Regions from separate parts of the Plantactinospora siamensis genome, predicted to be linked through region 1. Evidence: riboswitches for the same ligand, from Rfam matches in the RefSeq annotation. Region 1 holds a riboswitch; each other region holds the start of a gene.
The links. Region 1 has a riboswitch for cyclic di-AMP ahead of ACFFHU_RS29790 (coiled-coil domain-containing protein). Riboswitches for the same ligand answer to the same signal wherever they lie in the genome.
Positions count from the first base shown of each region.

Region 2: linked by a shared signal. The riboswitch ahead of ACFFHU_RS20250 (coiled-coil domain-containing protein) and the one ahead of ACFFHU_RS29790 (coiled-coil domain-containing protein) in region 1 are both predicted to bind cyclic di-AMP.
Region 3: linked by a shared signal. The riboswitch ahead of ACFFHU_RS21605 (transglycosylase family protein) and the one ahead of ACFFHU_RS29790 (coiled-coil domain-containing protein) in region 1 are both predicted to bind cyclic di-AMP.
Region 4: linked by a shared signal. The riboswitch ahead of ACFFHU_RS03365 (C40 family peptidase) and the one ahead of ACFFHU_RS29790 (coiled-coil domain-containing protein) in region 1 are both predicted to bind cyclic di-AMP.

Region 1 is NZ_JBHLUE010000034.1:142,182-149,252, reverse strand. It holds gene ACFFHU_RS29800 (glycoside hydrolase family 10 protein) at 1-1,440, opposite strand, end outside; gene ACFFHU_RS29795 (ATP-binding protein) at 1,703-2,131, opposite strand; gene ACFFHU_RS29790 (coiled-coil domain-containing protein) at 2,308-3,339, opposite strand; cyclic di-AMP (ydaO/yuaA leader) riboswitch at 3,361-3,498, opposite strand; gene ACFFHU_RS29785 (NAD(P)/FAD-dependent oxidoreductase) at 3,807-5,210, shown strand; gene ACFFHU_RS29780 (ABC transporter substrate-binding protein) at 5,149-6,405, opposite strand; gene ACFFHU_RS29775 (MFS transporter) at 6,611-7,071, opposite strand, start outside.
Region 2 is NZ_JBHLUE010000016.1:624,533-631,603, forward strand. It holds gene ACFFHU_RS20240 (leucine--tRNA ligase) at 1-2,582, opposite strand, end outside; gene ACFFHU_RS20245 (cation diffusion facilitator family transporter) at 2,898-3,809, shown strand; cyclic di-AMP (ydaO/yuaA leader) riboswitch at 3,953-4,082, shown strand; gene ACFFHU_RS20250 (coiled-coil domain-containing protein) at 4,086-5,153, shown strand; gene ACFFHU_RS20255 (hypothetical protein) at 5,224-5,784, opposite strand; gene ACFFHU_RS20260 (STAS domain-containing protein) at 5,966-6,325, opposite strand; gene ACFFHU_RS20265 (hypothetical protein) at 6,853-7,071, shown strand, end outside.
Region 3 is NZ_JBHLUE010000017.1:234,760-241,830, reverse strand. It holds partial or broken gene ACFFHU_RS21615 (ABC transporter ATP-binding protein) at 1-282, opposite strand, end outside; gene ACFFHU_RS21610 (aminotransferase class V-fold PLP-dependent enzyme) at 819-1,856, opposite strand; gene ACFFHU_RS21605 (transglycosylase family protein) at 1,998-2,696, opposite strand; cyclic di-AMP (ydaO/yuaA leader) riboswitch at 2,697-2,868, opposite strand; gene ACFFHU_RS21600 (class I SAM-dependent methyltransferase) at 3,087-3,782, shown strand; gene ACFFHU_RS21595 (MFS transporter) at 3,865-5,694, opposite strand; gene ACFFHU_RS21590 (MarR family winged helix-turn-helix transcriptional regulator) at 5,771-6,280, opposite strand; gene ACFFHU_RS21585 (GNAT family N-acetyltransferase) at 6,314-7,036, opposite strand.
Region 4 is NZ_JBHLUE010000002.1:395,627-402,697, forward strand. It holds gene ACFFHU_RS03355 (NlpC/P60 family protein) at 1-121, shown strand, start outside; gene ACFFHU_RS03360 (N-acetylmuramoyl-L-alanine amidase) at 198-2,186, opposite strand; cyclic di-AMP (ydaO/yuaA leader) riboswitch at 2,422-2,554, shown strand; gene ACFFHU_RS03365 (C40 family peptidase) at 2,691-3,599, shown strand; gene ACFFHU_RS03370 (pyridoxamine 5'-phosphate oxidase family protein) at 3,766-4,287, shown strand; gene ACFFHU_RS03375 (zinc metalloprotease) at 4,434-5,435, opposite strand; tRNA gene ACFFHU_RS03380 (tRNA-Gly) at 5,999-6,072, shown strand; gene ACFFHU_RS03385 (hypothetical protein) at 6,161-6,472, opposite strand; gene ACFFHU_RS03390 (YncE family protein) at 6,562-7,071, shown strand, end outside.

The DNA.
Region 1 (7,071 bases):
CTGGACGGAACCGGCGCCGGGTCCGGTCCCGGTGCCCTGGAAACCGAACTCGGTGGACTGGCCCGCCCCCACGGTGCCGTTGTAGTTGACGTTGGCGAACCGGACCGCGCCGCTGCTGCCGCTGGCCTGGGCGCTCCAGGTGTTGGTCACCGAGGCGCCGGACGGCAGGGCGATGGTGACGCTCCAGCCGTTCAGCGCGGCCGCGCCGGCGATGACGCGGACGTTGGCCACGAAGCCGCCGTTCCACTGGTTGAGCGTCACCGACGCGGTGCAGCCGGCGTTTCCGGGCGGCGGGCTCGTCGGCGGTTCCGAGGTGGGCGGCGCGGAGGTCGGCGGCGGGCTGGTGGGCGGCGCCGAGGTGGGCGGGTTGCTGGTCGGCGGCGCCGTGGTCGGGACCGGCGTGCCGCTGTTCAGCGCGTCCAGCACGGCCGTGTAGGCCGCCTTCTTGTTGCCGCTGCCGTCGAAGAGCAGCGGGTTCTGCGAGGAGCGCCACGAGTCCGAGTCCCGGATGCCCCACACGGTGATGCCGGCGCAGGCGGCCACCGCCAGGCAGTCGCTGGTGACGTTGCGGTACCAGGTCGTGTTGGCCTGCTCGATGTCCAGCTCGGTGATCTGCACCTCCACCCCGAGCGCCGCGAAGTTGGACAGCGTGGTGCGGTAGTTGCTCGGGTACGGCGACTGGTTGTTGAGGTGGGACTGGAAGCCGACGCAGTCGATCGGCACGCCCCGGGCCTTGAAATCCTTGACCATGTTGTAGACGCCCTGGGTCTTGGCCTGGTTCCAGTCGTCGGTGTTGTAGTCGTTGTAGCAGAGCTTGGCGCCGGGGTCGGCGGCGCGCGCGGTGCGGAACGCCACCTCGATCCAGTCATTGCCGGTGCGCTGGAGGTTCGAGTCGCGCCGGCCTCCGCCGCCACCGTCCGCGAACGCCTCGTTGACCACGTCCCAGGCGTAGATCTTGCCCTTGTAGTGGCCGGCAACGTTCGTGATGTGATTGATCATCGCGTTGCGCAGGGCGGTGCCGGAGAGGTTCTGCGCCCAGCCGGGCTGCTGGGAGTGCCAGGCCAGGGCGTGACCGCGTACGCGCATGCCGTGCGACTGGGCGTAGTTGACGATCTGGTCGGCGCTGCCGTAGCTGAACTGGTTCTGGTTGGGCTCGGTGGCGTCCCACTTCATCTCGTTCTCGGGGGTCACCATGTTGAACTCGCGGTTCAGGATCCCCGAGTAGGTGGAGTCGGACAGCTTGTACGCGGCCACGGCCGTGCCGAAGTACCGGCCCTTCTCGGCGGCCGCGGTGCCGAGCGTGGTGCCGGCGCTGGCCGTGCCGGCCAGGACCAGCACCAGGCCGGCGGCGAGCGTTCCGGCCGCACCGGTCAGCGCGGCCGTCCGGGGCAGGCGCCCCCGGCTGGGGCGGCTCGGGTCGGGGATGGGATCGGGTTTCATGCGGGTCGCCTTCCGGGCTGAGGCTGCGAGGCGCCGGATGTCGCGGGGGGCGAGGGCAATCGCCCGGCCGCGCAACGCCTCGACCAATGTCGATGCATGTTACCGATAAACTTTCCGAAACATCAAGGACATGGATGTCTTGCGCTTGCCGGAAAGCGCTCGCCGGACCGGTTCCGATAGTTTCGCCGTCGCCGTCGCCGTCGCCGTCGCCGTCGCCGTCGCCGTCGCCGCGGGCGGGGCGGGGCGGGGGAGGATTCCGGGATCAGGAGCGGGGGAAGGATGCCCAGATGTGCTTCGTGTCGTCGGTGGCGTACCAGCCGACGTCCAACGAGAGCGCGCGGGCGAGCTGGAGGCCGCGGCCGCTGGCGCCCTGCGGCCTGGTGTCCGCGAGCTCCGGTACGGAGGCGAGGTCGTGGTCGGCCACGTCGAGCACGAAGTGGTCGTCGTAGGTCAGCAACCGGATGATCGTCGGCGGCATCCCGTGCCGCAGCGCGTTCGTGGCGAGCTCGGTGGCGACCAGCACCACCTGCTCCGGGATGTCGTCGAGGCTCTCACCATCGGCCAGCACGTTGCCGGTCAACGCCTCGTGCAGCGACGCGCGCAACCCGCTGAGTTCGGCGGGGGTGGCCAGCATCCACCGCCGTACCTCGACGGTTTCCGGCAGCGGCGGTGAGGTGCGCAGCGATCCCATCGCTCCTGCTTACCCCGGGTGACACCGCGCTATCCCTGCCGGCGTCGCGAGCGGTGGACCGCCCGCGGGTGATGTGCGCGACACCGGGAGCGCCGTCGCGGCCGGACGGCCCGGAAACGCCGCGGGCGCCGCGCGTGGAGCGCGGCGCCCGCGGGCGGATCTTTGGCGGGTACGCGTCAGAGCAACGACATGTGTACGTGGTCGGTGTGGTCCGACTCGCCGTGGTACGCCCGCCATCCGGTGGCCGGGAACCAGATCTGCTTGTACCAGATGACGTAGTAGATCCCGAGCCGGTCGGCATTGCGGATCAGGAACGCGGCCAGGTTGTTGCCGTACAGGATCTGATCCCTGTTCTGCGCGTGCACGAACCCCCGGTTGATCAGCGACCAGTCGCAGGCCCGGCCCTTCGGATGCTCGAACGGGCCGCCGTTGCGGTGGCAGCCCGCGAACCGGTTGAAGCCCGCCTTGCGGGTCTCCTTGTAGGCGTTGAGCGTGCGCGACGTGATGCAGCCGTCGGTGGTGGGGTCGTCCCGGTTGCAGGACTCCGGCGCGAAGCTGCCGTCGGCGGCCCGCGGCGCGGCCTTGGCGATCGGCGAGGTGGCCGACACGAAGCCCTTGCCGATCTGCCGGTTGCCGCCCAGCAGGTCGAGCGACTTGTCCACGTCCTGCTTCTGCTTGGCCATCACGGCGGTGAGCCGCTGCTGCTCCTGGACCTGCTCGTCGAGGGCCGCGCGCGCGGCCTCCGCCCGGTGGCTGGCCTCGTTCAGCTCGGCGATCTTGCCGTCGTTGACCGCGTTGATCTCGTCCAACCCGGTGGCCCGGGCCAGGAAGTCGCTCGGCGAGGCGCTGCCGAGCAGCATGGCCGCCCGACCGGCCGGGCCAACCCGGTACGACGAGACGGCGATCCGGCTCATGTCCGGGGCCAGCCGGTCCCGGTCCTCGTCGGCCCGCTTCGCCTCATCGGCGAGCTGCCGCTGCCGCGCGACGGTCTTGTCCAGCTTGGCCTTGGCGGCCACGTAGTTCCGGTTGGCCGTCTCCAGCGCGCCGCTGAGCAGCTTGTCGTCGCCGTCCTTGCCGCTCGGTCCCTGCTCGTCGGGGCCCTGCCCCGAGCTGGACGGCGACGGCGTGCCGGGGGCGGCCATGGCGGGACCGGGGCCGACCGCCACGACCAGCGCGGCAACCGCAGCCACCAGCGAGCCCAACCACATCGGTCGGAGTGTCAATCCGCTCTGTCCTTCCCTGACCGCCGGCCGGGTTAGCTGTCGGGCTCGGGACGGAAGCTGCCCCTACCGCGGGTGACGCGGATTCGCCCCAGTTACCTGGTTCCCCGACTCGCCCCGGAGGGGGCGATTAGGCGGTGCCACCGCAGACGCCTTTCGCGCCTGAAGGCGATGACCGGGCGTGAGGTTACCGCACGGTGATTCGCGTATCCACCGGAACGTCGCACCGTAGCTGAGCCGTCACGTAGACGTCCAACGTGGAGCCGATTCTGGCGGCTTTTTGCATTGGTCGACGTACATATGGTCCGACTGCGCAGAGTGACGAGGACGGCGTCACTCGGGCGGGGGATCGGGACCCAACCGCCGGGGGACGCGGCCGGCCAGCGCCGTTGCGCACGCTGAAGGAAGGCCCGCGAGCGGACGCCGCGGGCGGATGAGAGGACGGCCTTCCCGCCATGCTCCAGCCAGCGCACATTCTCGTCGTCGGTGGCGGCTACGTCGGCATGTTCGCCGCCCGTCGCCTCAGCCGCAAGCTCAGTCCCCGTGCGGCGCGGATCACAGTGGTCAACCCGCAGCCCACGATGACCTACCAACCATTCCTGCCCGAGGCCGCGGCCGGCTCCATCGAGGCGCGGCACGTGGTCGTGCCGCTGCGCCGGATGCTGCCGGGCTGCCGGGTCATCGTCGGCGAGGTGTCGTTCGCCGACCACCAGCGCCGGGTGGCCACGATCGCGCCGCCGCAGGGCCCGGCCTTCGAATTGCCGTACGACATCCTGGTGCTGGCGCCCGGTTCGATCACCCGGACCCTGCCGGTGCCGGGGCTGGCCGAGCACGGCATCGGCTTCAAGAACATCGGCGAGGCCATCTACCTGCGCAACCACGTGCTGTCCCGGTTGGACGCCGCGGCCGCCACCGACGACCCGGCCCGGCGCCGCCGCGCGCTCACGTTCGTCTTCGTCGGTGGCGGCTACTCCGGGGTGGAGGGCTGCGCCGAGCTCGCCGACATGACCCGGTCCGCGCTCCGGTACTACCCCGAGCTGTCCGCCGACGAGCTGCGCTGGCTGCTGGTCGAGGCCACCAACCGGATCATGCCCGAGGTGGGCGTCGGGCTGTCGGCGTACGTGGCCCAGCGGATGGTCCGGCGCGGCATCGAGGTACGCCTCGGCACCCGGGTGACCTCGATGGTCGGCGGCCACGTGGTGCTCTCCGACGGGGAGGAGTTCCCGGCCGAGACGGTGGTGTGGACCGCCGGGGTGCGGGCCAACCCGCTGGCCGCCCGGAGCGGCCTGCCGGTCGACCGGACCGGCCGGCTGCGCTGCGACGCCGAGCTGCGGGTCTGGGGCGTGCCCGCGGCCTGGGGCGCCGGCGACAGCGCGGCCGTGCCGGACCTCAGCGTGCCGGGAGACGCCACCTGCGCCCCGACCGCCCAGCACGCGGTGCGGCAGGCCCGGCGGCTCGCCGACAACCTGGTCCGGGAGCTGCGCGGCCGGCCGCTGCGACCGTACCGGCATGCCAACGCCGGCTCGGTGGCGAGCCTGGGCCTGCACCAGGGCGCCGCGGAGATCTACGGGATCCGGATGCGCGGGCTGGTGGCCTGGCTCGTGCACCGGGCGTACCACCTGATGATGGTGCCCACGGTGAACCGCAAGGCCCGGGTGGCGGCCGACTGGGCGCTCGCGCTGCTGTTCCGGCGCGAGATCGTGCCGCTGGCCCAGGTGCAGGCCCCGCGCCGGGACTGGGCGGTGGCGGCGCACACGCCGGCGCCGGCCGGCGCCGGCGTGCTGCCCGAGCCGTTGGTCAGCCGGCGAGCAGCTCGTCAACCTGCCGGGCCGCCGCGTCGAGAGCCTCCCGCGAGCTGACCTCGCCGAGCAGGGCCGCCCGGAGGTGCGGGCGGATCAGGTCCATGATCTTGCGCGCCTGGGGATGGATCAGCCCGGCGGTCATCTGCGGCAGGTACGCCTCGGCCTGAGCCTCCGGCGAGCCCGTCGGGTAGAGGCCGGTGACCGATGTGCGGGGCGAGAGCTGCCGCCGTGGCGGTAGGAACTGCCGGAGTTGCTCCGGAGCAGTGAGCCAGTCCACCCACGCCTTCGCGGCGGCCTGGCTGGTCGAGGTCTTGAAGATCGAGTACCCGCCTACGGCGGCGTAGCCGACCGACCTGCGGTCGCGCAGCGGCGGCGCGAGCAGCATGTCGGAGTCGGCCAGCCCGCCCTGCCGGGCGGCACCGAGTGACTGGGAGTAGAGCATGGCCACCTTGCCCTGCCCGGCTGGTGCCTTCCCGCCCGATGCCGGCCCGTCGAGGGCGTCCTTCGGGAGGTGACCGTTGTCCGCCAGCCACACCGCGAAGTCCAGCGCCCGCACGCCCTCCGGTCCATTGAACGCGGCCTTCGTCCGGCTGGCATTGAGGACCTCGCCGCCGGCCTGCCACAGCAGCGGGAAGAAGGTGCCGTCCAGGGTGGCGGCCGGCGTGGCGTCGTACGTGGTGGTGAAGTAGCCGGCCCGCTTGAGCCGTGGCGCTGCGTTCCGGACGTCGTCCCAGGTCTGCGGCAGCGGGGTCAGCCCAACCTTGTCGACGACCTTCCGGTTGAAGATCGTGGTGGCCGGTGACATCAGGGTGGGTACGCCGTACAGGGCGCCGCCGGAGCTGACCGCGTCGAGCGCGGCGGGCCGGAAGTCCCCGCGGTCGTCGGCGATCACGTCCGAGACGTCCACCAGCAGCTTCTGGTCGGCATAGCTCGCCACCTCGTCTGGGATCAGATACGCGACATCCGGCGTGTGGTGGCTGGCTACCGCCTCGGCCAACCGCTTGGCGCGATCCGGCCACGGCACCACCTCGACCTGGACGGTGACGTTGGGATACCTGCCGGTGAACTGCTTGACCCGGTCGGCCCACCAGGTCGACTCCAGCGGACCACCGACCGGCGCCATCCACATGGTGATCTTGCCGCTGACCTGCTCGGTCGCCCTCTGATCGGAGTTGTGCGAGGTGTCGTCGGTGCACGCCGCGAGCATCGCTCCGGCGGTCACGAGCGCGAGACCCGCCCGAAGAATCCGCATGCTCTTCCTCCCTGCCCGCTCTGCCGCGGCGGTGGCGGCGCCGGCGAGGCTCGGTGGGTCCCGCCGGTGCGGCGGGGCTCGGCACCGAAACCGACTGGTCCAACGGCCCGGCCCGGCCGGGCGATGCGGTCGGCACCGTTCTCGGCACACCGGGGAGTTCCGCCGGTGGTCGCTGCGGGCGCGGCGAGTCGTAGGGCGGTTCGGCTCAGCCGACCCGCGCCGCTGCTGCGCCGGTCCCCACGAGGCGCGGCCGGCGCAGGCCGGCCCGGATCAGGTACGGGTAGGCCAGCCCGGCGGCGGCGAGCAGCCCGGCCACCCCGAGCCAGCCCGGTACGCCGTACCCGATCACCAGCGCGGTGAGCACCGGCGGCGCGATCATGTTCCCGACCTGCCGGCCGGTCTGGTAGGCGGCCTGGTACTGGCCCTGCGCCCAGTCCGGCGCCACGTCGAAGATCACCGCGAAGGTGGAGCTGGACAGCCACAGCTCGCCCAGCACGTGCACCGTGGCGGCCGCCAGCACGAGCGTGCCCACCAGCCAGGACGGCCGGTGGGCGGTGAGAGCGAGCAGCAGGCAGGAGGCGGCCACCAGGAACGCGCCGCGCCGGGCCACCGGGATCGCGTCCACGGCGGTGTCCGTGCCGCGGGCGGCCCGGACCTGCAGCGTCA
Region 2 (7,071 bases), on a different contig from region 1:
GCCACCACGGGGTCGGCCAGCGCCTGCTCCCGCAGCTGGGCCTCATCGATGCCGGGTGGCACGCTCAGCCGGGCGCGTACCCGGCCGTCGACCTGGACCACGGCGGTGACGGCCGGCTCGGCCGCCAGCTCCGGATCGGCCGCCGGCCAGCCGGCCAGCGCCACCGTCGGGCGGTGACCCAGCCGTTCCCACATCTCCTCGGCGGTGTACGGGGCCACCAGGCTGAGCAGCACGGCCACGGTCTCGACCGCCTCCCGCACGGCCGGGTCGGCCGACCCCCGGCCGGCATCGGGCCCCCGGCCGGCGTCGGGCCCCCGGCCGGCGTCGGGCCCCCGGCCGGCGTCAGGCCCCGGGTCGGCCGGCCCCGGGCCGGCGTCGACGGCCCGCCGGGCGGCGTTGACCAGCTCCATCACCCGGGCCACCAGCACGTTGAACCGGCGCAGCTCCAACAGCCGGTCGGCCTCCCGGATGGTCCGGTGGGTGACCCGGCGCAGCTCGACGTCCCCGGCCGCGGGATCGGCGCCGGGCGCGCTGGTGACCTCCCCGGCCAGCCGCCAGGCCCGATGGAGGAACCGCAGCGACCCGCCGGGCGACAGGTCGGCCCAGTCCTTGTCCTCCTCCGGCGGCCCGGCGAACACCATGGTGAGCCGGACCGCGTCCACCCCGTACGCGCCGATCTGCTCGCCCAGGTCGATGCCGTTGCCGAGCGACTTGCTCATCCCCCGGCCGGAGTTGATCACCTCGCCCTGGCAGAGCAGCGCGCGGAACGGCTCGGCGAACGGCAGCTGGCCCAGGTCGTGCAGCACCTTGGTGACGAACCGCGCGTACAGCAGGTGCCCGGTGGCGTGGTCGCTGCCGCCCACGTACTGGTCGACCGGCCCCCACCGGTCGACCGCGGCCGGATCGAACGGCCGGCCGGCCTCGTGCGGGCTGGGATAGCGCAGGAAGTACCAGGACGAGTCGACGAACGTGTCCATGGTGTCGGTGTCCCGCCGGGCCGGCCCGCCGCAGCGTGGGCAGGTCACCGCCACCCAGTCGGCGGCGGCCAGCGGGGAGACGCCGGCCGGCTGGATCTCGTCGCCGCGCAGGTCGGGCAGCCGCACCGGCAGCTCGTCGAGCGGAACCGGCACCTCGCCGTCGCGCGGGCAGTGGACGATCGGGATGGGCGCGCCCCAGTAGCGCTGCCGGCTGATCAGCCAGTCCCGCAGCCGGTAGCTGACGGCCGCCCGGCCCGCGCCGGTCGACTCCAGCCAGCCGATCACGGCCGCGCCGGCCTCGGCCACGGCCAAGCCGTCGAGGTCGAGCCGGTCGTTCGCCGAGTTCACCGCCGGGCCCTCTCCCGGGTACGCCTCGCCGGCGAAGTCCGCGGGCGGCTGGACGGTGCGCACGATCGGCAGCCCGAACGCGGTGGCGAAGGCCCAGTCCCGCTGGTCCTGCCCGGGCACGCCCATCACCACCCCGGTGCCGTGGTCGGCCAGCACGTGGTCGGCTGCCCAGATCGGGATCCGCCGACCGGTGACCGGGTTGACCGCGTACACGCCCAGGAAGACACCGCTGCCCGGCCGGCTCTCGGCCTGCCGGTCCAGCTCGCTGAGCCGGCGTACCCCGAGCAGGTGGCGGTCGAGGTCCGCCCGCCGGTCCGGGCCGGCGGCCACGGCGCCGGCGGCGCCCGCGGCCCCGGCATTGTCGGCGCCGGCGGCCCGGGCGCCCGGCGACCCCAGCTCGGCCAGCTCGGCGGCCAGCGGCGAGTCGGGGGCGACCGCCAGGAACGTCGCGCCGAACACGGTGTCCGGGCGGGTGGTGAAGACGGTGACCGGCGCGGACCGGCCCGGCACCGCAAAGTCGATCTCGGCGCCGGCGGACCGGCCGATCCAGTTCCGCTGGATCGCCAGCACCCGGTCCGGCCAGCGCCCCGCCAGCCCGACCAGGTCGTCCAGCAGCCGCTGGGCGTACGCGGTGGTCCGGAAGTACCACTGGGTCAGCTCGCGCCGGGTGACCTCGGCGCCGCACCGCTCGCACCGGCCGCCCACCACCTGCTCGTTGGCCAGCACGGTCCGGTCGCCCGGGCACCAGTTGACCGGCGAGGAGCGCCGGTACGCGAGGCCATGCTCGTACAGGGTCAGGAACAGCCACTGCGTCCAGCGGTAGTACTCCGGGTCGTGCGTGTGCAGCCGGGTCGACCAGTCGAAGCTGACCGCGTACCGCCGAAACGACTCGGCCTGGGTGGCGATGTTGGCCTCGGTCCACGCGGCCGGGTTCTCGCCGCGCCGGATGGCCGCGTTCTCGGCCGGCAGCCCGAACGAGTCCCAGCCCACCGGGTGCAGCACGTCGTAGCCGCGCTGGAACCACCAGCGGGCGATGACGTCGCCCAGCGCCCACGCCTCGGCATGCCCCATGTGCAGGTCGCCGGAGGGATAGGGGTACATGTCCACCAGGTAGCGCCGCTCGCGGCCGTCGTCCCGGCGCCGGAACGGGTCGAGCTCCGCCCAGACCTTCAGCCACTTCTCCTGTACGGCCCGGACGTCGTACGTCGGTGCCGGCTCGCCGCGGTGGTGGGACGTGGCCGGCGCGTGCTCGCGCATGATCGGGTCTCCTCGCGCTCTCGCTGCTGCCGATCGACGGGCCCGGGGTCGGGCGCGGCCACCACGGCGCGGTCGATCGGCGGGAGCGCGGCCCGGGCGGGTCCTGGGCACAAAAAAGCCCCTCGGGTACGAGGGGCGGCCGCGCTGTCGGTGGTCCCGGCGATCAGCGCGGCTCGGTAAGGCGGAGAAGCGTTCCCATGCCGTCAGGGTACGGCAACGTCCCCCGTGCCGGGCGTCCCTTTTCCGTCGGTTGCACATATAGCAATGTGAGCATACATTGGGCCACGGGTCCGGACGACGACGGAGGGTTGACGGGTGGGCGCGGGTCACGACCACGGGCAGTCGGTGCACGCCGCGGGCCAACACCGGGGACGGCTGTGGGCCGCCGTCGGCGTGCTCACCGTCCTCATGCTGGTCGAGGCCGGCGCGGCCTTCACCACCGGCTCGCTGGCGCTGCTCTCCGACGCGGGCCACATGTTCACCGACGTGCTCGGGATCGGGATGGCGCTCGCGGCGATCACCGCGGCGCGGCGGTCCGGCAGTGACCAGCAGCGGACGTTCGGCCTCTACCGGCTGGAGGTGCTGGCCGCCCTCGCGAACGCGGTGCTGCTGTCCGGCGTGGCCCTGTACGTGCTGGCCGAGGCGGTCCGCCGGTTCACCGACCCGTCCCCGGTGCTGACCGGTCCGATGCTGGTGGTGGCCGTGCTCGGCCTGGCTGCCAACGTGGTGGCCTTCGCGCTGCTGCGCTCCGGGGCGCAGGAGAGCATCAACATGCGCGGCGCGTACCTGGAGGTGCTCGGCGACCTGCTCGGCTCGCTGGGGGTCATCATGGCCGCCGGCCTGATCGCGCTGACCGGATGGTGGTGGACCGACCCGCTGGTGGCGGTGGGCATCGGCCTGTTCATCCTGCCCCGCACCTGGCGGCTGGGTCGGGCGGCGGTGCGGATCCTGGTGCAGGCCGCCCCCGAGCACCTCGAGGTGCCGGCGGTGCGGGCCCGGCTGTGCGCAGTGCCGGGGGTGGCCGACGTGCACGACCTGCACGTCTGGACCCTCACCTCCGGCATGGAGGTGGCCTCGGCCCACCTCACGGTCCGGCCCGGCGCCGAGCTCGGGGACGTGCTGGCCGCGGCGCGCTCGGCGCTGCACGAGGAGTTCCGGATCGATCACGCCACGCTGCAGGTGGAGCCCGAGGCCCGCCCCGACGGCTGCGGCCGGACCGACTGGTGATTAGGAGATCCTTAATTTTCACCCGACCGGTCCGGCTTTTCGGACATTCCGCCCGACGCACCGGGCGGCCACCGGGACCGCTCCCGCGCCCGCCCGTAAACTCGGCCCCGGCCTCTCGCCGGTAGGCGCCCACCGGCGCCTGCGAGAAGCCGCCGCCTAATCGCGCTACGCGAGCCGGGGAACCACGTACCAGGGGTGCATCCGCGTCATGCGGTAGGGATCTTCCGTCCCGAACCCGTCAGCTAACCCGGTCGGCGGCTGACGGAAGGACGCTTCATGGCACCTGCTCGACGCACCGCCGCCGTCATCGCGGCGCTTCTCGGGGCGGCGCTGTCGTGCGCCGTGCCCGCCCTCCCCGCCTCGGCGGGACCGGTCACCGCGCTGGCGGCCGCGCCGAACGGCACCGACGACGAGGGCGGCAGCGACACCCTCCGACAGCAGCTCGACGCCGCCTCGCGCGGCTACCTGGACGCCAAGGCCAAGCTCGACAACTCGACCAAGCGGCAGAAGGAGCTGGCCAGCCACCTGGACAGCCTCGACGGCGAGGCGCGGATGCGCAGCCAGACCGTCGGGAACCTGGCCGGCGCCGCGTACCGCACCGGCCGGATCGGCCCGGTCACCGCGCTGCTCAACTCCGACTCACCGGACGGCTTCCTGGACACCGCGGCCCGACTGCAGGTCGTGGCCAGCAACGAGGACAGGCAGCTGCGCGCGCTGCTCGACACCCGCGACCAGGAGAGCCGGGCCAAGCAGGCGGTGGAGAAGGAGATCGCCGAGCAGCGCACCCAGCTCGCCGTGATGGGCAAGCGCAAGCAGCAGGCCGAGCAGGCCCTCGCGGTCGCCGCACGCGGCCGGAGCACCGCCGGGTCCGGCGACACCGGCGACACGGGCAGCCCGGGCGGCACCTCGACGGCGGTCGCGAAGGCCGCGCCGCGCAACTCCGACGGCTCCTGGCCGGCCGAGTCGTGCAGCGTCAACGACCCGACCACCACGGGCTGCATCACCCCGCGCACCCTGCACGCGATGAACGAGGCCAGGGCCGCGGGCTTCACGCACTTCGTCTCCTGCCACCGCAACGGCGGGTCCGGTGAGCACCCCAAGGGGCGGGCCTGCGACTTCGCCGCGGCAAAGGGCGGCTTCGAGGGCGTGGCCAGCGGCGCCGACAAGACGTACGGCAACAACCTCGCGGCGTACTTCATCAAGAACTCCGACCGGCTGGCCGTGCTCTACGTGATCTGGTTCAAGCGGATCTGGCTGCCCAGCAGCGGCTGGAAGGCGTACAGCGGCGGCAACGGCGACCCGTCCAGCGATCACACGAACCACGTACACCTGTCGGTCTACTGACCGCACGTTCCCGGCGGCGGGGCCCGGTCGGCCACGCCGGAGACTTCCGGGCCGTGGAGTTCTGTACCGGCTACGGCCGGTACAGAACTCCACGATCTCGCGCCACGGGTTCGGCGGGCGGACCGGCGGCGTCGGGGCGCACGGGCGCGGCGGCGCGGACGTTCCGGCGGCCCCGGCGGGTCCGCCCCCAGGGCTTGAAGCTCGACACGGCCGTCATGAAGATCAGCAGGCTGGACGACACCGACGGCGGGACCACCAGATCGATCCGGCTCCGCATCGGCGCCGCCCCGCCCAGCTCGCCGAGCCCGCGCACGGCGGGCAGCAGCACGAACAGCACCAGCCCGAGCATGGCGCTGGTGATCAGCAGCTTCACCACGACCCAGCGGTGGCGCACCAGTCCCCACGGGGTGAGCAGCGCGTTCAGCACGCCGATCAACCAGACCGCGCCGGAGAGCGGGGCGAACAGCAGCGTGGCCAGCAGCGCGGCGGCCGGATAGACGACGTCCCGGTCCGCGCCGGCCAGACCGGCGATGCCCAGGGTGAGCAGGGCGAGATCGACGCCCAGCCAACCCACCGAGGTGGCCACGTGCGCGGTCAGCAGGGTCTTACGGATGCGCGGCGGAACCCTCATGCGACCGATGCTGCCGCCTCGACCGGCGCGAGGTCGTGGTCCCGCGGGCGACCGTCAGAGTACGTCGGGGGGCGTAGCCGCGTCGGGGACGTAGCCGCGTCGGGGACGTAGCCGCGTCGGGGGGCGTAGCCACGTCGAGGGCGTAGCCGGCGGGGCCGATGCCCCGGGAGACGTCGGCCGCTCAGCCGTTGTGCACGGGCGCCTCGGGCACCCCGGCGAAATAGGGCTCGGGCGCGCCGAACAGCCCCAGCAGCCCGGTCACCCAGAGTTGCCGGTGGACGAACCGGCTCGGCTGGGTCACGACCAGCCGGACGCCGCTCACCTCGCCCATCTGGAAGCCGCTCACCATCGCGCTGATGCCGACCGAGTCGATGAAGCCGACCCGACACATGTTGAGCTCGATCCGGGAGGGTCGGCCCTTGGCCAGCACGCCTGCGATCGCCTCGCGCACCTCGTATGCCGTGTCGACGTCGATCTCTCCCTCGGGCGAGATTTCCACGATGCCACCGGGCAGGATCGACGTGCTGATCGACAGGCTCACGCGAGCACCTCCACTCGCCCGTACCGGGCGCTTCTAAGTACGCGGGCCGCGACCGAGCGTATTCCTCGGCAACGCAGGTCGCCACCCCTCCGGGGAAGCAATCTAGGCCGCGACCGCGAATCACCCGTACATTTCCGGGCAACTCGCCCAATCTTCCCCGACACCGGCGGACCCCACGCCGCCGGCCACGGGCTCCCACCCTAACCGCCCACGGCCACGATGCCAGCCGAAAATGCCGACGCCAGCCGACGCCGCCGCCGTGGGCCGACCGGATGATCAGGGCCGATGATCGGGCCGGGTGGCGCTCGCCACCGTCGGCTTCCGCGCGCGCCGGTCGGGCGGCGAGGCCCCGCATGTCCGGATCGTGCTGGTATTCTCGCTCTTCGAGCCCACCGCTCCGGCGGTGATCGCGAGTTTGCCACCCAGCGTGCGCGGGCACCTCGGATGCAGCACCCGCAAACCGCGCCGAACAGAACGCCTCTGTCCGAAGTGGCCAGCGACGTTCGGCAGCCGAGGAGGAACCACCGATGTTCGGAACCAACCTGCTGGACCGCCGGAGCAGGACCGAGCGGATCGCCGACCAGGCGTGGGACCATCTGGTCGCCGCGGTCAACTCGGCGGGCGAGACCGTCCGGGACACCGCGCTGGACACCGCGAAGACGGCCAGGTCGGCCACGGCCGGACTCACCGACGACGCGCGCGACCGCGTCGGCACCGTTGCCGACGAGGCCTGGCAGCGAGCCAGC
Region 3 (7,071 bases), on a different contig from region 1:
CGGGAAGAGGCTGGTGATCTGGAACGACCTGGCCACGCCCAGCCGGGCGATCCGCTCCGGCGGCAGCCCGGTGACGTCCCGCCCGCCCAGCTCGATCCGGCCCCCGGTCGGCCGCAGAAAGCCGGTGAGCAGGTTGAACAGCGTGGTCTTGCCGGCGCCGTTCGGACCCACGAGCGCGTGGACGGTGCCCGGCGCCACCGACAGGTCCACCCCGTCCACGGCCCGGAAGCCGCGGAAGTCCCGGGTGAGCCCGCGTACGGACAGCGCCGCCTGATCGGTCATCGCCCCTCCCCTCCTCCGCCGCCCGCACGGCCAGCGCCGCGGTGACCGCGGTCACAACCGGCCTCGTGTCTGGGGAAAGGTACGGGCAGTCCGGCGGGCCGGGCCATGGGGCCGCGCCACACATTCGGGCCGCTCTTCTCGTGCCGGGTCGATATGCTCCGGCCGCTGGCCGGCCCGCCCAGCCATCGATGATGCTCGGTCCCCAGCCGGTTCGGCGCGCCGCATGTGGGCGCCGCCCCGGTCGGGCCGACGGCATGTGGCCGGCCGCCACCACGGGAGCGTTGCCGCCGGCCGGACCGGCCGCGCCGGCAGCCGGGGTGGCCCGGGGCGGCGGACCGGCGCGCCGGACGGGCCGCGCCGGCGGCCGGGGTGGCCCGGGGCGGCGGACCGGCCGCGCCGGACGGGCCGAGGCGCCGGGCGGGCCGGGGGCGCCCGCGGACCGGCGCGCCGGTCCGCCGAGGCGGCGGGGTAGCCGGGGCGACGGCCGGGCCAGCCGGGGCGACGGCCGGGGTAGCCGGGCGGCGACCGGGACCGGCTCAGCGGGTCAGCGCGGCCACCGCCCGATCCACGTCGTCGACGGTCGTGTAGAGGTGGAACGACGCCCGGAGGCGCCCGGCCCGCACGGCGGCCCGGATGTTCGCCGCGGCCAGCCGGTCCGCCGCGTCCGGCAGGTCCACGCTGACGATGGCGCTGTTTCCGGGCGGGCGGCCGAGGCCGGCCAGGAACCGGTTGGCCAACCCCACGTCGTACCGCTGCACCGCCGCCACGCCCACCCGGCGCAGGATGTCGAGCGCCGGGGCCGCGCCCACCCAGCTGAACCAGGCGGGCGAGGTGTCGAACCGCCGGGCGTCGTCGGCCAGCCGCAGCGGCGGCCCGTAGTACGACTCGGACACCTCCCGGCCGGCGGACCAGCCGGCGGCCGAGGGGATCAGCCGCTCGCGCAGCGCGGGCGCGAGATAGCCGAAGGCGGCGCCGCGCGGGGCCATCAACCACTTGTATGCCGCGACCACCACCGCGTCCGCCGCCAGCGCGTCGAACGGCAGCCAGCCGCAGGCCTGGCTGGCATCGACCACCACCAGGGCGCCGTGCCGTCGGGCGGCCGCCACGATCTCGTCGTACGGCGCCACCGACCCGTCCGCGGATTGCACCAGGCTGAACGCCACCAGGTGCGTCCCGGCGTCGATCGCGTCGGCGAGCCGTGGCGCCGGGACGGTCCGCACCCGCACCCCGCGATCCGCCTGGGCCAGCCAGGGAAAGAGGTTCGACGTGAACTCGATCTCCGGCGCCAGGACCACGGCGCCGGACGGGAGCGCCGACGCGACCGGCGCGAGCAACGCGGACACGGTCGCGTTGAGGGTGACGTCGGCCGCGGACACCCCGATCAGCTCGGCGAAGATGGCCCGGGACCGTTCGCTCGCCGCCCCCCAGCCCTCCCAGGAGGTACGGCCGACCCGCCAGTCGGCCAGGGCCGCCTGCAGCGCGTCCCAGGCCGGTCGGGGCGGCAGGCCGTAGCTCGCCGTGTTGAGCCAGCCCGGTTCCGGCTCCCAGAGCCGCTGCGCCTCGGCCAGATCCATGCCGGCCACCCTATGCCGGCCGGGACCCGGGTCCCTGCGGCCCCGGCCCGCAGGCCGGCCGGACCGCGCCGATTTGGCCCGGACATGCCGGACGCCCGGCCGAACCGGCCGGGCGTCCGCGTGGTGCCGTGGAGCTGTCGATCAGAGGCTGAGCCGCTGACCCGGGAAGATCAGGTTGGGGTTGCCACCGACCGTCCGCTTGTTCTCCTCGTACAGCGCGTGCCAGCCACCGGAGACGCGCTGCACCTCGGCGATGGTGGACAGCGTGTCGCCCGGCTTGACGACGTACGCACCGGTGGCCGCGGCCCGGCGCGCGGTGGTCCCGGCCGGGGCGCTGTGCCGGGTGGTGCTCTTCGGCGCGTGCCGCACGGTGCTCTTCGGCGCGTGCCGCACGGTGCCGCGCGAGGCTGCCCGCTCCGACCGGTGGTCCGACGAGGAGCCGGAGCTCGACGACTTCGAGCTGTAGTGCTTGGTCGAGCCGCCCTTCTTGCCACACACCGGCCAGGCGCCGATGCCCTGGCCGCGAAGCACCTTCTCGGCCACCGCGATCTGCTCGCCGCGGGAGGCCAGGTCGGCGCGCGAGGCGTACTTGGTCCCGCCGTAACCGGCCCAGGTGCCCTTGGTGAACTGCAGGCCGCCGTAGAAGCCGTTGCCGGTGTTGATGTGCCAGTTGCCACCGGACTCGCACTGTGCGATGGCGTCCCAGTTGACGCTGGCGCTCGCCGGAGCGGCCGGGCCGAACAGCGCCGCGACGCCGGTGACGGCGCCGACGGCCAGCGTGCCGACGGCGACCCGACGGGCGGTGACCCGGCGGTGCCGGGCGGTGTACTGCGTTGCCATGTGGTTGCCCTCCACGCCGACGAGGTGAGCTGTCGGGTTCGGGCCGAGTTGCCCGGCCGCCGTTGGCGGCTTCACCCCGAGGTGACGTGCACCGAGGAACGTTGGGTCCCCCGCTCCATGCCCCTTGACTGGGTCCCGACGGCCGGCGGCATGGATTAGGCGTTACCGACCTCGGTGCCCGCGATTGCGGACCTCAGCGACGTTAGGCGGCGTTTCTCGCCGCCGCCCACTGATTGTGGACTTACTCACCAGTCAGCACTCAACGCTGCTATTCTGCCTGGTTGGCCGGTGTACCCCGACTTTCGGGCGAGGTGTGGCTGGTCTTCAGCCCGCGGCGAACGCGGCCGGTTCCGGGTCGCGGCCCGGCCGGCGTACCGGTCGAATGGGGTGATGGAGCAGACACGAGCCGGGGCCGCGGCGGGGCGGGCGGCGTACGACGGCATCGCGGACTGGTACGAGCATGAGTTCCTGACCGCACAGCGGGCCGCCGGGGACCCGCTGGGGATCCGGACGGCGCTGGCCGGGCTGCTGGGCCCGGGCCGCGGCCCCTGCCTGGAGGTGGGCTGCGGCACCGGAGAGTACGCGGCGCAGCTGCGCGGGCTCGGTTGGACGCCGGTCGGCGCGGATCTGTCGGCCGGCATGCTCCAGCACGCCCGGGACCGGCTGCCCGCCGTCCGCGCCGACGCGGCGCGGCTGCCGTTCCGGGACGGCTCGCTGCCGGCCGTGACCGCCGTGATGGCGCACACCGACATGCCCCGGTACCCGGACGTGCTCCGCGAGGTGGCCCGGGTGCTGGCGCCGGGCGGCGTGTTCGTGCACGTGGGCGTGCATCCGTGCTTCTGCGGCGGGTTCGCCGACCGGACCGACCCGGCGGCCGTGGTCATCCGGCCGGGCTATCTGGACGGTCACTGGACGATGGAGTCGTGGAGTTCGCAGGGGCTGCGGGACAAGGTCGGCGCCAGCCACTGGCCGCTGCCGGAGCTGCTGCACGGCGTCCTGGCCGCCGGGCTGACCCTCGACCGGTTCGCCGAGGGCGGGTCACCCGTGCCCACCATGCTCGCGTTCCGGGCCCGGAGGCCGGCCTGAGACCGCCCGGCCGGCGGCGGCGATCCGGTGTCCGCCCCGCGCGGGCTGCGGGGCATCCTCGCCGTCCATCTTGGGCGACGGCTCAGCCGGCCTCGCCGGCGAGCGGACCGGCGGACCGGGACGCCGGCGACAGCGGTACGGCCGCCACCTCGTCGGCCAGCTCGGCCTCCCGGCTGATCAGGTCCGGTTCGTCGGTGGGACGGCCGCGCGGCGTGAGCAGCGAGGCCACCGCGCCGATCAGGGCCATGACGATGGCCAGCCAGAACACGATCACCAGTCCGTCGTGGAACGGGCCGGAGATGAGGTGCGGGAAGAACTGCCGCCCGGTGAGCGTGTGCGCGTTCGCCGCCGGCAGCGCGCCGAGCAGCGCGGGGCCGAGCAGCGCGGCCATCGGGTTGTAACCGAGGAACGCGGCGAACAGCGTGCCCACCGGCGGCAGCTGGGCGATCGTGTGCGCCGCCGACGCCGGTACGCCCTGGGCGGTCAGTCCGGAGTCGAGGGTGCCCGGCAGCGACGAGGCGAGTCCGGCCACCATGAGCGAGAAGAACACCCCGATCGACAGCACCATGCCGGCGTTCTGGAACGTCGCGCGCATCCCGGAGGCCGCGCCGCGCAGCCGGGCCGGGACGCTGGACATCACCAGTGAGGTGTTGGGGGCGGAGAACAGCCCACCGCCCAGGCCGTTGAGGAACACCAGGATCGCGAAGACCGGATAGCTGAAGTCGCTGGGGATCAGCAGCAGCCCCGCGAACGACCCGGCCATCACCACCAGGCCGCCGGCCGCGAACAACCGCGCGCCGAACCGGTCGGACAGCGCGCCGGCCAGCGGCCCGGCAACCAGGAAACCGACCGTCAAGGGCAGCAGGTAGATGCCGGCCCACAACGGGGTCTGCTCGTAGTTGTATCCGTGCAGCGGCAGCCAGATGCCCTGCAGCCAGATGATCAGCATGAACTGGAGCCCGCCGCGGGCCACCGAGGCGAGCAGACCGGCCGCGTTGCCGCTGCTGAAGGCGGCGATGCGGAACAGGCTGAGCGGGAACATCGGCTCGGCCACCCGAGCCTCGATCAGACCGAACGCCACCAGCATGGCCACCCCGCCGATCAGGCCGGCGAGCACCCACGGGCTCGTCCAACCCATGGTGTGTCCCCCGTACGGCTGGATGCCGTAGGTGATGCCGGCGAGCAGCGCGGTCAGGCCCACCGCGAAGGTGAGGTTGCCCCACCAGTCGATCCGGGCCGGCCGGCGCAACCCCGTGTCGTGCAGCGACCGGTACGCCCAGATGGTGCCCACGATCCCGATCGGCACGTTGACCCAGAACACCGAGCGCCAGTTCCACTCGGCCAGCACGCCGCCGAGGACCAGTCCGATGAACGAGCCGGCGATGCCGGCCACGATGTTGATGCCCAGCGCGGTGCCCCGCTGCCGAGCCGGGAACACGTCGGTGATGATGGCGGCCGAGTTGGCCATCAGCATCGAGCCGCCGACCGCCTGGAGCACCCGCCAGCCGATCAGCCAGAGCGCGCCGCCACCGCCGTCGAGCGGGTCGACGGAGAGCAGGATGGAGGTGATGGTGAACAGCGCGAACCCGGCGTTGTAGATCCGTACCCGGCCGTACATGTCACCGAGCCGGCCGAGCGTGACCACCAGCACGGCGGTGACCAGCATGTAGCCCATCAGCATCCAGAGCAGGTAGCTGACGTTTCCGGGCTCGAGCGGATCCAGGTGTACGCCGTTGAAGATGGCCGGCAGCGAGATCAGCACGATCGACGAGTTGATGGTGGCCAGCAGGGTGCCGAGGGTGGTGTTGGACAGCGCCACCCACTTGTAGTGCGGATGCTCGGCGCCGCCCGCGAGCGCGCCCCGGGCGCCGCCGCGCCCGGGCGAGCCCGACACGTCGAAGCTCGTGCTCATGTCGGCTCCTCGCTTCGCTCGGAGCCGCCATGAGACTCCACCGCACTGCGCCCGTTGATGAGCTCGCTGCGCTCGCTCATGTCGTCGTTCCCCCCTCGTGTTCGCCGACCCGGCCGGCCGGTCGATCATTCGCCGGCCCGGCCAGCCGGTCGACCGTGCGCAGCGACCGTTCGAGCGCCGCGCGGTCCTCGTCCGGCAGCCCGGCCAGCAGCTCCCGCAGCTTCGCCGCGCGCGCCCGGCGGCGCTCCCGGATCCGGTCCCGCCCGGCGGCCGTGGCGCGTACCAGCACCACCCGTCCGTCGGCCGGGTCACCGGCCCGCTCGGCGAACCCGCAGCGTTCCAGCCGCGAGACCAGCTGGGTCATGGCCGGTTGGGTCACCCCCTCGGCGACCGCGAGGTCGGAGAGGCGGTGCGGGCCGAGGTCGTCCAGCCGGGACAGCACCGACGCCGCGGTGAGGCTCAGCCCGTCCGGAGCGGTGGCCCGGCGGAGCAGCCGCATCAATCGCTCGAAGTCGCTGGCCAGCTGGTCGAGCTCGGCGTCGGCCGCCGGCCGCTCGCCCGCGCGGTCGGCCGGGGATGTCGTCACCCGGCCTTTATATCAGCGACTTATAGAAGCAGCTTATATACCTGGCCGAACTGTTGCCGGCGCCACATCGTCCCCGTGGTCCGCCGCAAGCGCCAGACCGTCCCCGTGGTCCGCCGCCGGCGCCACGTCGACCCCGCGGTCCGCCGCCAGCGCCGCCTCGATCGCGTGGTCCGGCGCCGATGCCACGTCGGCGGCGCCGTCCGCCGCCCGCCACTCGGCCGCGAGCAGCGCGTAGATCGCCTCGTCGGTCCATTCGCCCTTGACGAACTCGTTCTGCACCAGGTGCGCCTCGCGTCGCATCCCCAGCCGCTCCAGCACTCGCGCCGACGCGGTGTTCCGGGCATCCAGCCGGCCGACGACGCGATGCAGGCCCAGCCACTCGAAGCCGAGTCGCAGCATCTCGGCGGCCGCCTCGGTGGCGTACCCGCGCCCGGCCGCGGCCGGGTGGAAGACGTACCCGATCTCGCCCTGCCGGTGTTCCGCGCTGGTCCACGCCAGCATGACGTCCCCGACCAGCCGGCCGGTCTCCCGGACCACCACGGCCAGGTTCAGCGCGTCGCCACCGGTCCGCAGCGCGGTGCGGCGCAGCCGGCGCTCCAGGGAGGCCCGGGTGGCCGCCTCGTCGTCGGGCTCCTCGTAGAGGTAGCGCACCACGTCCGGCCGGGACCGGTAGGCGTGCAGCGCGGCCAGGTCGGTGGGCTCGAAGGGACGCAGGTCCAGCCGCGCGGTCCGGATCGGGTAGTCGGGGGTCAGCACCCGGGCAGGCTACGCCGACGGCCCGACGTCCGTCG
Region 4 (7,071 bases), on a different contig from region 1:
GCACCACGTCGGTCTCTATCTCGGGGACGGCCTGATGGTGCACGCGCCGCGGACCGGGAAGCCGGTCCAGGTCAGCAGGATCGACTACCAGCCGGTGCAGGGTTTCCGCCGGGTCACCTGAGCCGAGTCCGTGAGCCCGAGCCGCTGACGAAAGTGCCCCCGCCGGCAAGCCGGCGGGGGCACTTCGTGCTGGTGGATCAGCGCGGCGCGCCCACCGGCGACGGCAGCAGGTCGACGTCGGCGAGGTTGACGTACATGATGCGGTGTCCGAACTGGACCTGGACGTACCGCATCTTGCCCCGGATCACCGTCCAGTCGCCCGGGGACGAGCCGTCGAAGGTCGTCGCCCGGTAGTACTCGCCGAGCGGCAGGCCGCCCACCACGTACCGCTGGCCGGCCGAGAACGTGTACTGCAGCGGCGTGATGGTCTGGTACGGCACGCCGGCCGGGTAGGCGCTCTGCTCCGGGTAGGCCCGCCCGTACACCGGGATGGTGGCCTTGCCCGCCTTGGGGGTGGCGACCAGGCCGACGGTCCACTTCGCCGCCGGCGCCGATGCCGGGTTGTGGAACCAGCCCTTCTGGCCGAGGTACCAGATGGCCGTCCAGTCACCCTGCCGGTCGGCCACCGCGTACGTCTGGCCGGCCGAGGCCCGGGATCCGTGGTCGGCGATGTCCATGGTGGTCGGGCTGCCGTCCGGGTGCAGGCCCGGGTCGGTCAGCAGCGGCGCGTCCTCGCTGGGCGCGCTGTGCAGGATCACCGCCGAGGAGCCGCGGGACGGGCACGGCGTGCCGGGCGCGTCGCATCCGGTGAACGCCGGCCGGTTGGTGGCGACGTTCGGATCGATGATGACGGCGCCCCCGGCCGGGGCGCCGATGCCGCGGAACGGGGCGTGCAGCAGGTCGAAGTAGTGCGACCAGTCCCAGTACGGGCCCGGGTCCCAGTGCATGCCGCGGACCGTGGATGGGACCGTGCCGGGCACGTTGTCGTGCCCGATGATGTGCTGCCGGTCCAGCGGGATGCCCAGGCTGCGGGCCAGGTAGCTGACCAGCTTGGCCGAGGACCGGTACATGGCCTCGGTGTACCAGGTGCCCTGTGCGGCGAAGCCCTCGTGCTCGATGCCCACCGACTTGGCGTTCACGTACCAGTTGCCGGCGTGCCAGGCCACGTCCTTGGTCTTGACGTGCTGGGCGATCAGCCCGTCGGCCGAGCGGATCGTGTAGTTCCAGCTCACGTACGTCGGATCCTTGATCAGGTCCAGCGTCGTGGCCCAGCTGCCCTCGGTGTCGTGGATGACGATGTAGTCGATCTTCTGCCGGGCCGGCCGGTTCGACAGGTCGTGGTTGCCGTAGTCGCCGGCCGTCGGCCCGTACTGCTCGTACGGCGCCGGCACGTCGATGCAGGCCACGTCCTTCGGGCACTCCAGGCCGTCCGGCCGCGGCTTGGGCGCGCGCAGGCCCAGCCGGTTCAGCCAGGAGCGGACCGGGTCGATCGCGCTCGCGGCCAGCCGCAGGTGGTGACCGTCGTCGGTGGTGCGCTCGGCGCCGGTCCGGATGGTGGCGTACACCTCGTTGGCGAACGCGGCCGCGGCGTCCGCGCTGTCCGCGCCGGAATACCGGGCCACCGCGCCGTACCAGGCCGCCGGGTCGCTCGCGCTCCCCGTCGGTCCGGCCAGTTCCTTCTGGTACGACGCCAGCAGCGCGGCGCCGCCGCGGATGTTGCTGGCCGGGTCGGTACGCAGCGCGCCGGCGCCGGCGCCGGTGAGCTGCTCGGCGGCGTCGACCGTCTGCAGGGACGCGGCCGGTGGCGCGTCGTCGGCCCTGGTCGCGGGCGGCTGGGCCCGCATCGGTCGGGCCGAGTCGCCGCGGGCGTCCTCGGCCGGGCCGTAGTGCCCGGACACCGGCAGCGCCCGGACGTGCGCGGCGTCGGTGAGGTGCATCGGGCCGTATCCGGCCGCGGTGCTCGGGGCGCCGGCGTTGGTGTCCCAACGCGACTCCAGGTAGGAGACGCCGAGCAGGACGCTCGCCGGTACGCCGTACTCGGCGGCCGCCGAGGCGTACTCTTGCTGCCGTGAGTCGTCGGATCCGGCGGCGACCGCCGGCGTACCGGTCGGGGCGAGCGACGCCGCGCCGACCAGTGCGGTGCTGAGCAGGATCCTCCTGCTCAGTGCGAGTTGCGGACGGTGCATCGAACCTCCATTGCCTGGCTGTGGGCTCCTGGTCACCCTCGTCCCTGCGGCGCTCGGCGTCAATAGACTCCGATCGGTCGGCAGGCGGCGTAGCTTTTCTTCATTTCCGACACCCTCCGCTACTGACCGTTATACATAACGATGGAACTTGCGCGTCGGCTTGCGCTGGCTCCCGGCGCTTACCTACTCTTGGTCACCGTCGAGCCGGTATCAGATCGTCCAAGGGGGACGGCAACGGCTCACACCGCCGAATCGTTGTATGAACCGGGGACCCACGTCCCAGGGGTGAATCCGCGGAAACGCGGTAGGGCGCCTTCTCTTCCGCCCGAACCCGTCAGCTAACCCGGTAGGCGGGGAAGGGGAGAAGGAGTACCAGCCTCGGTGGCAAGCCATGCCCCGCGGTCGGCTCCGGTACGTCCGGCTCGCGCCGGCGCCGGACCCCGGTCGCGCTCGCGTTGGTCAGTCGTTTCCGTCGCGGTAGCAGCGGTCGCCAGCGTCATGGCGATGCTGATGGGTGCCGCGCCCGCACACGCCGATCCGTCGACGGCGGAGATCGAGAAGCAGATCGACGACGCCTGGAACAAGCTCGAACCCACCATCGAGAAGCACAACGCCGCCAAGCAGGAGCTGGACGCCAAGCGCAAGCAGGCCGACGCGCTGGAGAAGAAGATCCAGCCGCTGCAGCTGCAGGTGGACCTCGCCATGAACAAGGTCGGCGGCTTCGCCGCCGAGGCGTACAAGGGCGACCAGGCCTCGGCCATCAACGCCATCCTCACCACCGGCAGCCCGAACGCGCTGGTGGACCAGCTCGAGCTGCTCGACCACTTCGCCCACCAGCAGCAGCAGGACGTGCAGGCCGCGTCCGACCTGCGGGCCAAGTACGCCGCGCAGAAGGCGCCGCTCGACCTGCTGGTGGCCCAGCTCACCGAGCAGGAAGCCGAGCTGGCGCAGAAGGCCAAGGACATCAACACCGAGATCGACCGGCTGCAGAAGCTGCGGCTCAAGGTGTACGGCAACGGCGGGGGCGGCGTGTTCGCGCCGGCGCCCTGCCCGGCCAAGTACCCGGGTGGCGACGCCGGCAAGGTGGTCAAGTTCGCCTGCAAGCAGATCGGCAAGCCGTACATCTGGGGCGCCGATGGTCCGAGCACGTACGACTGCTCCGGCCTCATGCTGGCGGCCTGGGCGCAGGTCGGGGTGAGCCTGCCGCACAACGCCGCCCAGCAGTACCACTCGATGCGCCACGTCAGCCGGTCCGAGCTGCAACCCGGCGACCTGGTCTTCTACAACGGCCTCGCGCACGTCGGCATGTACGTGGGCAACGACTGGGTGGTGCACGCGCCGCAGAGCGGCGACCACGTCCGGATGAAGAACATCGACAAGGGCAGCATCGTCGGCTACGGCCGGCCGGGCTGACCCACCCCGCTGTCCGCCCGGGCCCCGGGGTCGCGCACGCGACCACCGGGGCCCGGTGTCGTTGCGGGCGCCGGGCTGAAGCGACACGGTCCGGCACGGCGTGATTACCCCCGCCACGCTCGGCGTTTCCGTGGTCCTTCGTACACGCGTTCGATAGAATGATCCCATGGCATCCTGGACCGAGTTCGCCACCGACGAGCCCCAGCTCGCCGCGGCCATCCGTGGCCTCCTCCAGCAGTACGGGCCGGGGCTGGGTTACCTGGCGACCGTGCGCGCCGACGGTGGCCCCCGGGTGCACCCGGTGTCCCCGGTGATCACCGCCGACGGGCTCTACTGCTTCGTCGTCGACTCACCGAAGCGGCGCGACCTCGAACGGGACGGGCGCTACGCGCTGCACTCGTTCCCACCCGAGGACAGCGACGACGAGGCGTACGTGGCCGGTCGGGCCCGGCCGGTCACCGACCGCGCCCGGGTGGCCGAGCTGGCCGGCTCGCTCCGCGCGGCGCCGCACGTGGACTGGCGATTGTTCGAGTTCAGCGTCGACGTGGCCATGGTGGCCCGCCGGGGCCCCGGCGCCGGCTCCCTCGACGGCGCCGGGACGGACCGTCCCGGCGTCCAGGTCTGGCTCGACCCCGCAGCCGCCGCCCAGAGTGAAAGGAAGGGCCCCCTGTTATCGCTTTCTGCATAGGAAGGGCCCCTTCTTAACGCCAACCGGCGCCGGCCCCCGCGTGGGGCCGGCGCCGGTTCGTGGGTGGGGACGGGGGTGCGGCGGCCGCCGGGCGGGGGCCCGGCGGGGTGCGGCGGCCACCGGGCGGGGGCCCGGCGGCCGGTCGATCAGGAGGCGCGGTACGTGTTCCAGCCGCTCAGCATCCGGCTGGCCTGACCCGCGGTGAACTGGTACATGCACGAGTCGTACGTGTAGTCCATGAAGTTGTGGATCGGGTCGGTACCGGGCGCGGAGCAGGTGTCCCGACCGGTCGGGCACTGGTAGGCGGCCGACGCCTCGGCGGGGGTGTCCGAGACCTGGTCGCCGCTGCCGGAGCAGCCGCCCTGGAACGTGTGGTAGAGGTTCAGCCAGTGGCCGATCTCGTGGGTGCCGGTGTCACCCTGGTTGTAGTTGGTGGCCGTGCCGCCGGGAAGCGACTCGTTGAGGGCCACCACGCCGTCCTGGAGGCTGAGGTTTCTGGTCGGGAAGGTGGCCCAGCCCAGCAGGTTGTCGCTCAGCTCGCCCAGGTAGAGGTTGAGGGTGTTCTTGCCGCCCTTGTGCAGGGCGTTCTTCATGGCCCGCTCGGCCGAGGAGCCGTCGACGATCGGGTACCAGCTCGGGTTCACCGTGCGGTCGATGCTCTGCAGTTGGAAGCCGAACGCCGTGGCCACGCCGCCGGTCGACCCCGCGTACGCCTGGTTGAGCACGCTGATCTGCGAGGTGATCATCGAGTCCGGGATGTTGCCGCCGGCCCGGGTGCTGTCCCGCTGGATGACGTGCACCACCACGGGGACGGTGATCGAGGCGGTCAGCGTCGGGCCGAGCGCCTTCCCGCGGGACCGCTCGGCGGCGGTGGCGGCCAGGTCGGCCTCCCGCTGGGCCACCTGCGCGGCGGTCAGCGAGTCGGGGTCCTTCGCGGCGTGCCCGCCGGCGCGTACCTTGGCGGCGGCCGGCGCGGCGGCGCTGCCGGCTGCCGCGGTGCCGGCCGAGGCGCAGCCGTGCGGGGCGGCGGCGAGCGCGGCGGCCGGGGCGGCCGCCACTCCGACGGCGGCGCTGCTGATCATGAGAGCCAGAGAGGTCGATGCGACTCCGGCGGATCGCCAGGTCGGCAGGTGTTGACGCAGCCCCATGGGCTTACCTCTTCTCCTGACGGTGCGACCCGGGGGTGTGTCGCACCGATGCGAAATCGTGCGCCAGACGTTACAAGACATCGAGAAATTTGAGAACATGAGTCACGTATCGATCATGTTTCGTGCCCCCACTCGCGGCCGCCGACCGCCGCCGGCCGCCGACCGCCGGCGGGCGCCGACCGCCGGCGGGCGCGGTTGCCGGCCCCACGCGCGGTTCAACGGCGGCCCTCGCGGGCTAACGACGGCCCTCGCGGTTGGCTGCGGCGCTCGCCGCTCGCTCGCCGCTGCCGGCCGGCCGCGCCCGCCCGCTCGCCGCTGCCGGCCGGCGGCGGCCGCCCGTTCACCCGCTCGCCGCTGCCGGCCGGCGCCGCTCGCTCGCCGCCCGCTCGCTGCTGCCGGCCGGCCGGCGCGGCGCCCTCGGCCGCGCCCCCTGACCTGGAATGTGAATCTTGGACCGAAACCGTTCGCGGCGGACGGTTTCGGTCCAAGATCTGGTTGGCGCGCCGCGCGGAGAGGTACCTGGATGCACCATGCCGGAGCGACCGGGTAGAGTGGGCCCGCCGGCGGGTGTAGTTCAATGGCAGAACATCAGCTTCCCAAGCTGACAGTGCGGGTTCGATTCCCGTCACCCGCTCCATACGAAGGCCCTGGTCGTGGCATGAGCCACAGCCAGGGCCTTCGATGTTGCTCGGGTCAGCAGCGCCCGACGGGCCATCCGCGGGCCACTAGCCACGCTTCTTGCCCCGCTCGTGCAGCGCCGGCAGGACCGCCGCCGGCGCCGAGACAGCCCGTCGGCCAGCCCGCGACTTTGGCGGACCACGAACGATCCCGACGCCGCGCACCTCGGTGAACGTCTGCCGAACGCGAACCACCCCGGCGTCAGCGTCGACGGCTTGGTCCGGCAACCGCAGGCCGATCATCTGGTCGTATGCGGCCAGGGCCAGGGCCAGGGCGTGGACCTGCTGGGCGATGCCGGCCTTCGCCGAGTCGGCAAGCCGCCGACGGATGGTGTGGTCGGAGCAGGTGGTGGCGCCCACCTGTCGCAGGTAACGCAGCCCGCATCTCCGGCGCTCTCCACAGTGGCCCGATGATGACTTCCCGGGCACAATCCACCCGAAGGGACAGCATGCATCGCCTGTCTGCCAGTATCGCTGCCGGCGCGTTGGGACTTGGGCTGCTCGCCACCGGCCAACCCGCCGTGGCGGCGACCTCCTACGACCAGCCTCTCGTGACGGTCAACTCCACGCTCGTCAACGTTGGCTTCTCCGACATGGTGAAGAGCGCCGCCACCGGCCGGATTCTCATCTCGAGCGGCAAGGACTACGACACCCTCCAGGTCGCCGACCTGGACGGCGGGATCATCGGTACCGTTCCCGGCCAGGCGGGCGCGAGCGGGCTCACGTTGAGCAAGGACGGGCGTACGGCGTACGCCGCGCTCTTCGACGCGGGTGCCATCAGCGCCATCGACGTGGCCACCGGCACCGAGACGGCGCGATACGTCGTCGGCGCCGACACCTGCCCGTACGATCTCGCCCTGGCCGGCGGCAAGCTCTGGTTCAGTTATGGCTGTTACGGCATCTCACCGGCCCGTCTCGGCTCGGTCGACCTTGGGGATCCGGCCGCCCCGATGACCCTC